2 regions of the Streptomyces sp. NPDC001513 genome follow, and region 1 is predicted to be linked to the other one. Evidence: riboswitches for the same ligand, from Rfam matches in the RefSeq annotation. Region 1 holds a riboswitch; the other holds the start of a gene.
What was found. A riboswitch is a leader RNA that binds a small molecule or an ion and turns the genes downstream of it on or off. The one in region 1 is predicted to bind cobalamin.
Positions count from the first base shown of each region.

Region 2: another riboswitch for cobalamin. It lies ahead of ACFYZ4_RS32205 (hypothetical protein); the one in region 1 lies ahead of ACFYZ4_RS04655 (DUF4430 domain-containing protein).

Region 1 is NZ_JBIAVU010000002.1:208,802-213,206, forward strand. It holds gene ACFYZ4_RS04645 (alpha/beta hydrolase) at 1-804, shown strand, start outside; gene ACFYZ4_RS04650 (SRPBCC family protein) at 867-1,322, opposite strand; cobalamin riboswitch at 1,509-1,652, shown strand; gene ACFYZ4_RS04655 (DUF4430 domain-containing protein) at 1,798-2,286, shown strand; gene ACFYZ4_RS04660 (3-hydroxybutyryl-CoA dehydrogenase) at 2,394-3,281, opposite strand; gene aceB (malate synthase A) at 3,278-4,405, opposite strand, start outside.
Region 2 is NZ_JBIAVU010000016.1:214,545-218,949, reverse strand. It holds gene ACFYZ4_RS32210 (nucleotide disphospho-sugar-binding domain-containing protein) at 103-1,221, shown strand; gene ACFYZ4_RS32205 (hypothetical protein) at 1,311-2,720, opposite strand; cobalamin riboswitch at 2,831-2,964, opposite strand; cobalamin riboswitch at 3,033-3,170, shown strand; gene ACFYZ4_RS32200 (prenyltransferase/squalene oxidase repeat-containing protein) at 3,280-4,405, shown strand, end outside.

The DNA of each region.
Region 1 (4,405 bases):
GCGCGGTGGACGCAGTGGGCGGCGCAGCGGTCCGCGGAGTACGGGCTGGGCGACAGCCCGAAGGCCGTGTCCGAGACGTTCTGGGGGCTGGTGGCGCGCGCCGACAAGGAGCCCCTCGACCTTGAGGGCATGAAGGTCGACGGGGACATGATCCGTGCCGCGCGCGGGGTGTTCTTCTACCCGGCGCAGGCCACTCCCCTGATCGCCGCCCTGAAGGCCGCGTCCGAGGGCAGGCCGCTGCCCGAGGGCATGACCCTGACGAAGCTGAAGCGGCTGCTGACCGGCGGCGAGGCGGCCGAGCCCGCCTCGGACAACGGCACCGCCGTGTTCTGGGCCGTGGTGTGCGGGGACACGGGCAGCTGGCCGCGCTACACCGAGCAGTACGAGCGGGACGCGGCGAAGGACAAGGCCCGGTACCCGCTGTACGGGGACTTCGCGTCCAACATCAAGCCGTGCGCCTTCTGGGACCGGCCGATCGAGGCGGCCACGCCCATGAACAAGAAGGCGAACGTGCTGACCGTGCAGAACGAGTGGGACTCACAGACCCCGCTCGTCAGCGGCCAGGGCCTGCACCGCGCGCTCAAGGGCTCGCGGATGGTGCTGGCGGCCGGCGGTGAGGGCCACGGCGTGTACCTCGCCGACCCCACCTCCTGCGCCAACGCGCCGGTCCACGCGTACCTGACCACGGGCAAGCTGCCCGCCGAGGACGTGACCTGCCAGAACCCGCCGAGCGGTGCGCAGCAGCGCGGGTCCCTGGCCCCGTCGAAGCCGCTGCCGATCCCGTCCGGGCCCGGACGGTTCTGACACCGGCCTGACAGCTGCCCGACGCCCGGCCTGAGACCGGCGGCAGACGGCTCGGCGGACGGCTACCGGTTCGTGGGGGACGCCTCCGCGGCCGCCTTGATACGGCGGCCGAAGTCGGGGGCGTCCTTGCGTGCGGCGCCCGCCGCGAGTCCCACGAGCAGCTTGCCGATGCCGTGGCCGTGCAGGGTGTTGAAGATCCGGACCCGGGTGCGGCCGTCCGGGAGGGCTTCGAGGTCGTAGCCGCCCTCCGCGGTGACGAGGTTCTTGCTCTGCTCCGTCCAGCGGATCAGGCGCGGTGGGTCGAAGCCGTCGATGCGGAACTCGCGGGCGGTCTTCATCCCGGCGTCCTTGACGGTGCTGCGGAAGACCGTGCCGAGGGCCGTGGGGCCCTCCGGGATCCTGGTGATCTGCTGGACGCGCGGGCTGAAATCGGGGTCGTTGCGCCCGTCGGCGAGGTAGGCGAAGACCTCCTCGACCGGCCGGTCGATCTCGACGCTCGCCTCGAACTGTCCGGACATGTCGGCTCCTCGGTGTGGCTTCGTGTGATCCACCATCCCAGAACGCCCTCCTTCGCGCGCGCCGACCGGGTCGGTCGGCGGGGCCGCGGGGCGTCCGTGCGTACGGGCGGGGTGCCGATGCGTGCGGGTGCGGTGCCGACGAGTACCGGTGAGTGCTGGTGGGACGGGGACGGCTGCCCCTACGATGCCTCTGGTCAGGTACATGCCTGACGTCCAACTGAATGCCTGCGCGACTGGGGAAAGCCGGTGTGATTCCGGCGCTGACCTGCAACCGTGAGCGGCGCCTCCGCGCCGTGAGTCGGACCACCCAGCGTGCGGTGCGTACGGCTTCTCACTGTCACGGTCTGCAGCACGAAGCCCTGAGCCCCAGGCTCACCGATCACCTGTGTCCGCTTCCCCGGGCCCGGGGGCGCGGTGTGCCCGAGGCGATCGGGGCCGCGGCGCACGACCCCGATGCACGCCAGGAAGGCACTTCATGCGCCAGACTCTCGCCCGCCGCGCCCTGATCACCACGGCGGCCCTCGGTCTCGCCCTCGCCACGGCGCCGGCCGTCGCGCACGCCAAGGCCGCCCCGAACACGAACAGAGCGGTCAACGTGTCCCTCACCGTGCAGGGCCCCGACGGGCTGCTGTTCAAGGGGAAGGTCAACACCAAGGGGCACGACGTCACCACGGCGACCGGTGGCACGCACAAGTGCGACGGCACCAACGGGGCCGCGAACCCGACGGCCGTGCCCACCCCGACGGCCGCGCTCGACGACGCCGCGCGCCGGAACTACTTCGGCTGGGACGGCACCTGGTACGCGTCCTTCGACGACTTCTCCGTGGACTCCATCAAGAACGTCAGCGGCGGCGGCTCGGCCTACTGGAGCATATCGGTCAACGGCACCCCGACCCCGGTCGGCGGCTGCCAGTTCAAGCTGAAGGCCGGCGACAAGGTGGCCTTCACCTGGACCTCCTTCTGACGGAGCCCCACGACAGGAGCGCGGAGCGGCTCACCGGGCCGCTCCGCGCTCCTTGTCCGTGCCGCCGGGGGTCCCTCAACCCCGCAGCGGCACCACCGGGTCCCTCATCAGCCCCGGTCGTACGTGTGGAACCCGCGGCCGCTCTTGCGGCCCAGCAGCCCCGCCTGGACCATCCGCTGGAGCAGCGGGGGCGGGGCGTAGAGCGGCTCCTTGAACTCGGCGTACAGGGATTCCGCGATGGCCGCGACGGTGTCCAGGCCGATCAGGTCGGCGAGCTTGAGCGGGCCCATCGGGTGGGCGCACCCGAGCTCCATGCCCGCGTCCACGTCGGCGGCGCTCGCGAACCCGGATTCGGCCATCCGGATGGCGGCGAGCAGGTACGGGACGAGCAGGGCGTTGACGACGAAGCCGGCCCGGTCCTGAGAGCGGACGGTGGTCTTGCCCAGGGATTCCCGGGCGAAGGACTCGACCGCGGCCAGGGTGTCCGCCGACGTGTGGAGGGAGGAGACCACCTCGACCAGGGGCAGGACGGGGACGGGGTTGAAGAAGTGGAGTCCCACGACCCGGTCGGCGCGGCCGGTGGCCATGCCCAGCCGCATGATCGGGATGGCGGAGGTATTGGTCGCGAGGATGGCTTCGGGGTCCTCGACGATCTTGTCGAGGGCGGTGAAGATCTCGGTCTTGGCCTCGGGGTTCTCGGTGACGGCCTCGATGACCAGCTGCCGGTCGGCGAGGTCGTCCAGGTCTCCGGTGAACACCAGCCGGGCCAGTGCGTCCTCGGCGGTGAACCGGTCCAGCCTGCCGCGCTGGACGGCGCGTTCGAGGGAGACGGCCACCCGCTCGCGGGCGGCGCGGGCCGCGGTGGCATCGGCCTCGGCCACGACGGTGTCGAGGCCGGCGCGGGCGCAGACCTCGGCGATGCCGGCTCCCATCTGTCCGCCGCCGACGACTCCGACGCGCAGGAGGCGGGCCGACTGCTGTGCCGGGGCGCTCACGCGGTCACCTGCGCGGCGGTGGTGCGGACCAGGTGACGGGTGTAGGCCTCGGGGGTGAAGAAGGCGGGCAGCTGCACCGACAGCGCGGTGTCGACGAAGACCTCGCGGGCTTCGAGGACCAGGGCCTGCGGGTCCTCGGCCTCCAGGGCGGCGCACTCGGCGTCGAGGAGGTCGGTGAGGGTGCGCCGGTCGACGCGGTCGTGGCGGAGCCACTGCCAGATCTGCACGCGCGCGATCTCGGCGGTGGCGGCGTCCTCCATCAGGCCGTTCAGGGCGACGGCGCCGCTGCCGCGCAGCCAGGCGTCGAAGTAGCGCAGGGCCACGGCCACGTTGGAGCGGATGCCTTCGGAGCTCGGCGGAGCGGCGATCCGGCGGACCGACAGCAGGTCGGCGGCGGCGACCTCGACGTCCTCGCGCGTCCGCTCCAGCTGGTTCGGCCGCTCCCCCAGCACCCCGTCGAAGACCTCACGGCAGACGGGGACGAGTCCGGGGTGGGCGACCCAGGAGCCGTCGAAGCCGTCCTCGGCCTCGCGCTCCTTGTCGAGCCGGACCTTGGCGAGGGCGGCCGTGTTGGCCTCGGCGTCCTTGCTCGGCACGTGGGCGGCCATGCCGCCGATGGCGTGGGCGCCCCGCTTGTGGCAGGTACGGACGAGCAGTTCGGTGTACGCCCGCATGAAGGGGGCGGTCATGGTGACCTTGGCCCGGTCCGGGAGCTGGAAGTCGGTGCGGTGGCCGAAGGTCTTGATCAGGCTGAAGAGGTAGTCCCAGCGGCCCGCGTTCAGTCCGGCGCTGTGTGCGCGCAGCTCGTGGAGGATCTCCTCCATCTCGAACGCGGCGGTGATCGTCTCGATCAGGACGGTCGCCCGGACCGTGCCCCGCGGGATGCCCAACAGATCCTGGGCGAACAGGAAGATGTCGTTCCAGAGCCGGGCCTCGTACCGGTTCTCCAGCTTGGGGAGGTAGAAGTACGGGCCGTGGCCGGCGTCGATCTGGCGCTGCGCGCAGTGGAAGAAGTACAGGCCGAAGTCCACGAGCGAGGCGGACACGGGCCGGCCGTCGACCTCCAGGTGCTCCTCGGTGAGGTGCCAGCCGCGCGGGCGCACCATGATGGTCGCGAGCTCCGT
Region 2 (4,405 bases), on a different contig from region 1:
AATCGGCTGAAACTCGCCCATGCCAGCGGAAACAGACACAGCGGCACGCGCGTTCGACGGTCTGGAAGAAGAATCAAGGAGCTCCACGCAAGGAGTAACGCCGTGCGCGTACTGTTCACCGGACCCGCTGCCGCAGGCCACCTGTTCCCGATGGTGCCCACCGCCCAGGCGCTCCAGGCCGCCGGGCACCAGGTGCTGTTCGCCGGTTCGACCCCGCTCGACCAGCTGCGGCAGACCGGCATCCCCACCGTCGAGATCGGCGACGGCTCGACGCTGACGGAGGCCTTCCGGCGCGCCTCGGACGACACCGAGCCGCAGTTCCTCACGGAAGGCAGGAGCCCGGAGGACATCCAGCGGCGGGCCACAGTCGGTTTCGCGGAACACAGCCGGGTCACCATCGACGGCCTGCTCGCGCTCGCCACCGCCTGGCAGCCGGACCTCATCGTCCACGACTCCTTCCAGGCCGCCGCACCCCTGGTCTCGGCGGCCCTCGGCATACCCGCCGTGGTGCACAACTTCGGCGTGCTGTCCGGGCTCGGCATGGTCGGCCGGCTCGCCGGCGTCCTGGTGGACGAGTACCGGACCCGTGAGCTCGAAGGCCCGGCGACCCGTACCGTCGTCGACGTCGTACCCGCTTCCCTCGGCGGGGACGGCACGGGCCTGCGCGTCCGCTACGTGCCGTACAACGGCGGCGGCACGGTGCCCGGCGATCTCGTGGCCCGGGGCTCCCGGCCCCGGATCGCCGTCACCCTCGGTACGGTGGTGACCACCTTCGCGGGCGTCGACCCGATCAGCCGGGTGATCGCCGAAGCCGCCTCCGTCGACGCCGAGTTCCTGCTCGCCGTGGGCGACACCGACCTGAGCCCGCTCGGCACCCTCCCCGCCAATGTCCGCCCCCTGCCCTGGGTGCCGCTGGCCCAGCTGCTGGACTCCGCCGACGCGGTCGTGCACCACGGCGGCTCCGGCACGATGCTCACCGCCGCCGCCCGGGGCGTCCCCCAGCTGATCCTCCCGCAGGGCGCCGACCACTTCATCAACGTCGACGCCGCGACGGGCCTGGGCTTCGCCCTGCGCGCGAGCGGCGACAGCGTGGACGCCGACCTGCTCGGCCGGCTCCTCACCGACGACGACCTGCGCAAGGCCGCCGCCACCACCCAGGCCGAGATATCCGCGCTGCCCTCCCCCGCCGACCTGGTCGCCTCCTTCGAAGCCCTCGCCTAGCAGCGCTCTCCGGCGGCCTTCCCCGCGGCCTTGCGGGCCGACTGACGCCGGGTGCGTGGCTCCGTACGGGGCCACGCACCCGGGAGGGGTCAGGCGCCCCAGCGCAGGGCGATGGTGTCGCCCACGTTGATCACCTTGTTGCGGACGGCGCCGGCGAAGGCGGAGCCGTCGACGCTGACCTTCCAGGTGTTGGAGCCGCTGTTGGCCTTGCCGTTGACGGCGGTGATCGTGCCGGTGCCCGACGAGGGGGTCACGCTGGTGACGCAGCCGGCCGGGGTGGCCGCGGTGGTGGCCGCGTTCAGGACGTCCCCGAGGGTGGTGGTCGTACCGGTCGGGGTGAAGGCCACGGAGCAGACCTTCAGGCCGCCGGCGCCGTCGTCGACGGTGAGGGCCAGCTTGGTGGCCGTACCGGCGGTGAAGGTGGACTGGGCGACCCACTGCGGGGCGCCGGGGGTCACCGGGACCGGCGGGGCGGCGGTGAAGCCGCCCCCGGCGACGGCGCGCAGGGAGTCGATGGAGGAGTAGGGGGACGGGGTGGTGTCGGCCGGCTTGTACTTGAAGCCGCCCCCCGGGTTGTACTGGTTGGCGAGCAGGAAGTCGATCGGGGTCTTGTTGGAGGCGGTGAGGAAGTCACCGGTCTGCGGGTTGATGCCGCAGGCGTTGAGCCCGGCGACGCCCCAGCCGTTGGAGCTGGTGTTGACGCCGTACATGGAGTTGAAGGCGCCGGTGGTGGCGAGCCTGCCCTTGAGGAAGTTCTTCGCCTGGACCACGTCGGCGTCGGTGTTGGGGACGCCCGAGACGCAGAGGGCCGCCATCGCCGCACCGGTCATGTCGACGTCGCCCGCGGCGGCCAGGGCCGTGGGGTTGCCCTCGGCCTTGCTGAAGGTCCAGCCGCCGTCGTTGTGCTGGTTGGCGCGGATGCGGGTGACGATCGAGTCGGTCAGCGCCTGCGGGATCCGGGTGCCGCCCGCCTGGGTCTTGGCGCCGCCGAGCGAAAGGGCCGCGAAGACGGTGCCGTTGAAGTTGCCGGACGGTCCGAAGTAGCCCGCCTCGGCGGTCTGCCAGTAGGAGTAGACGTTCGCTATGAGGTTTCTCGAGTCCGAGACGCGCGCCGGGTCGACGCCCGCCGCGTACGCGTTCAGCGTGCCGCGCTCGTAGTCGGTGACGACCGGGGTGGCGGACGGCCAGCCGGACGTGGCGATCAGGTTGCGGTAGACGGTTCGGGCGTTCTTCGTCGTGTCACCGCCCGGGGCGACGTCGACGACCGCCGTACCGGCCGCGGCGAAGGCGCTGAACGCCCACTCGTTGGACAGACCCGCGCCGGCGTACGAACCATCGGCCGCCTGCAGGGACTTGAGGTAGGCGACGCCGTTGGTCTTGGACGTGGCGATCTGCGCGGGCGTCGAGGTCGCGAAGGCGGGCAGCGCGGTGAGGGCGAAGGCGCCGAACGCGGCGGGCACCGCGAGCGCGAGACGGCGGGAGGTACGGGGACGGGACATGGCCTGCTCCTGGAATCGGCGGACGCCGGCCGGTCCCTGCTCCGTCCCGGCCCGTTGGGACGCGGGCGGACATGGCGGAGGCCGCCGTCCGGAACGCGTGGTACGGCTTCTCGGTGCTGCGTTTGCCGCGTGGGCATTCGGGCTCGGGAACGGCCCCCGCCGTCCCACACCGCTGCGCGTCAGCCCCGGATTCTCACCAGGTTCCCCCATGTGGCAGCCCTGGACGCTACCCGAGTGATCAGGGGTCCGCCAGCCGTCCCAACAGGGATGCGAACGACGGGATGCGGTGAGACACACGCCACCTTGACGCCCTGCCTCGGCCCGTGTTGCACTCCGCTGACAAGAACTCAGCACCAGGGGAAGCCGGTCGAAGTCCGGCGCTGACCCGCAACCGTAGGCCCGGCACCCGCCGGGCGAGTCGGAACACCTGGTGTGCAGTCATCTGTACGGAGAACGCCGTCGCGGACTACGGCGTGGTCGTCACCGCTCCCCGCGGGCCCAGCCGTGCCGGGGGGCGCATCGCCACGCACGCAGCCGCCCGGCAGAGACGAGGGCCGCGGTGGGGACCGAACAGCGGGACGAACGGCGTACGCACACCAGACGGCGGCTGCTGTCCCTGGCGACCGCGGCGTTCCTGACCCTCGGTGCGGGGGTGGCGTTCCTCACGGCGCCCACCTCGGCGAACGCCGACCCCATCGAGCAGTGCACGGCGACCACCGGCGCGGTCGTGGCCGTCGACTTCGGTCCCTTCGGCGGCAAGGTCGAGCGGGGCTGCGACACCACCCTCACGACGGGCTACGAGCTGCTGCACACGGCCGGGTTCACCACGGTCGGCACCCAGCACGACGGTGACGCCTTCATCTGCCGCCTCGGGTTCGGCACCTTCAACTCCGGGACGGAGTACCCCACTCCGGACAAGGAGGACTGCGTCCTCACCCCGAAGGCCACCGCCTACTGGTCGTACTGGCACGCCTCGCCCGGCGACCAGAAGTGGACCTACAGCTCCCTCGGCGCGAAGTCCCGCGCGCCGAAGCCCGGTGACGTGGACGCCTGGGTGTTCGGCGGGACCGATGTCGGCGGCACCTCCGGCAAGCCCACCTTCTCCCCCGACGACGTGCGGGCCGGCGGCGGGGGCCCCAAGCCGGACCCCACCGGCCCGAAGCCGCCGGACGTACCGCCGGGCGCGGTCGATCTCCCCGCCGCCACCCGCTGGCTGACCGGGAAGCTGATCGAAGGCGAGCGCGTCCTCAAGGCGGACTCCACCGATACGGACTACCCGGCGACCACCGAGGTGATCTACGCCCTGGCCGCGGTCGACCCGAAGAGTCCGGCCGCGCAGAAGGCCGCCGCCTTCCTCGCCACCCCCGCGCACACGGAGGCGTACGCGTACCCGGCCGGCAAGGACCAGGCCCCGGACGCCACCGCCGCGGCCCGGCTCGCGCTCGTCGCCGAGGCCACCGGCAAGGACCCCCGCGCCTTCGGCGGGCGCGACCTGCTCGGCGACCTCGTGAAGTACGTCTGCACCAGCGGCGTCGAAGCCCCCGAGCCGGTCCCCGGCTGCATGACCAAGGGCGACTTCCGCACCCCCTACCAGGCCGAGGGCCAGGCCCTGGCCGTGATCGCCCTGGTGAACGGCGGTGTCACACCGCCCGCCGACGCCGTGGCCCGGATGACCGCGTTCCAGT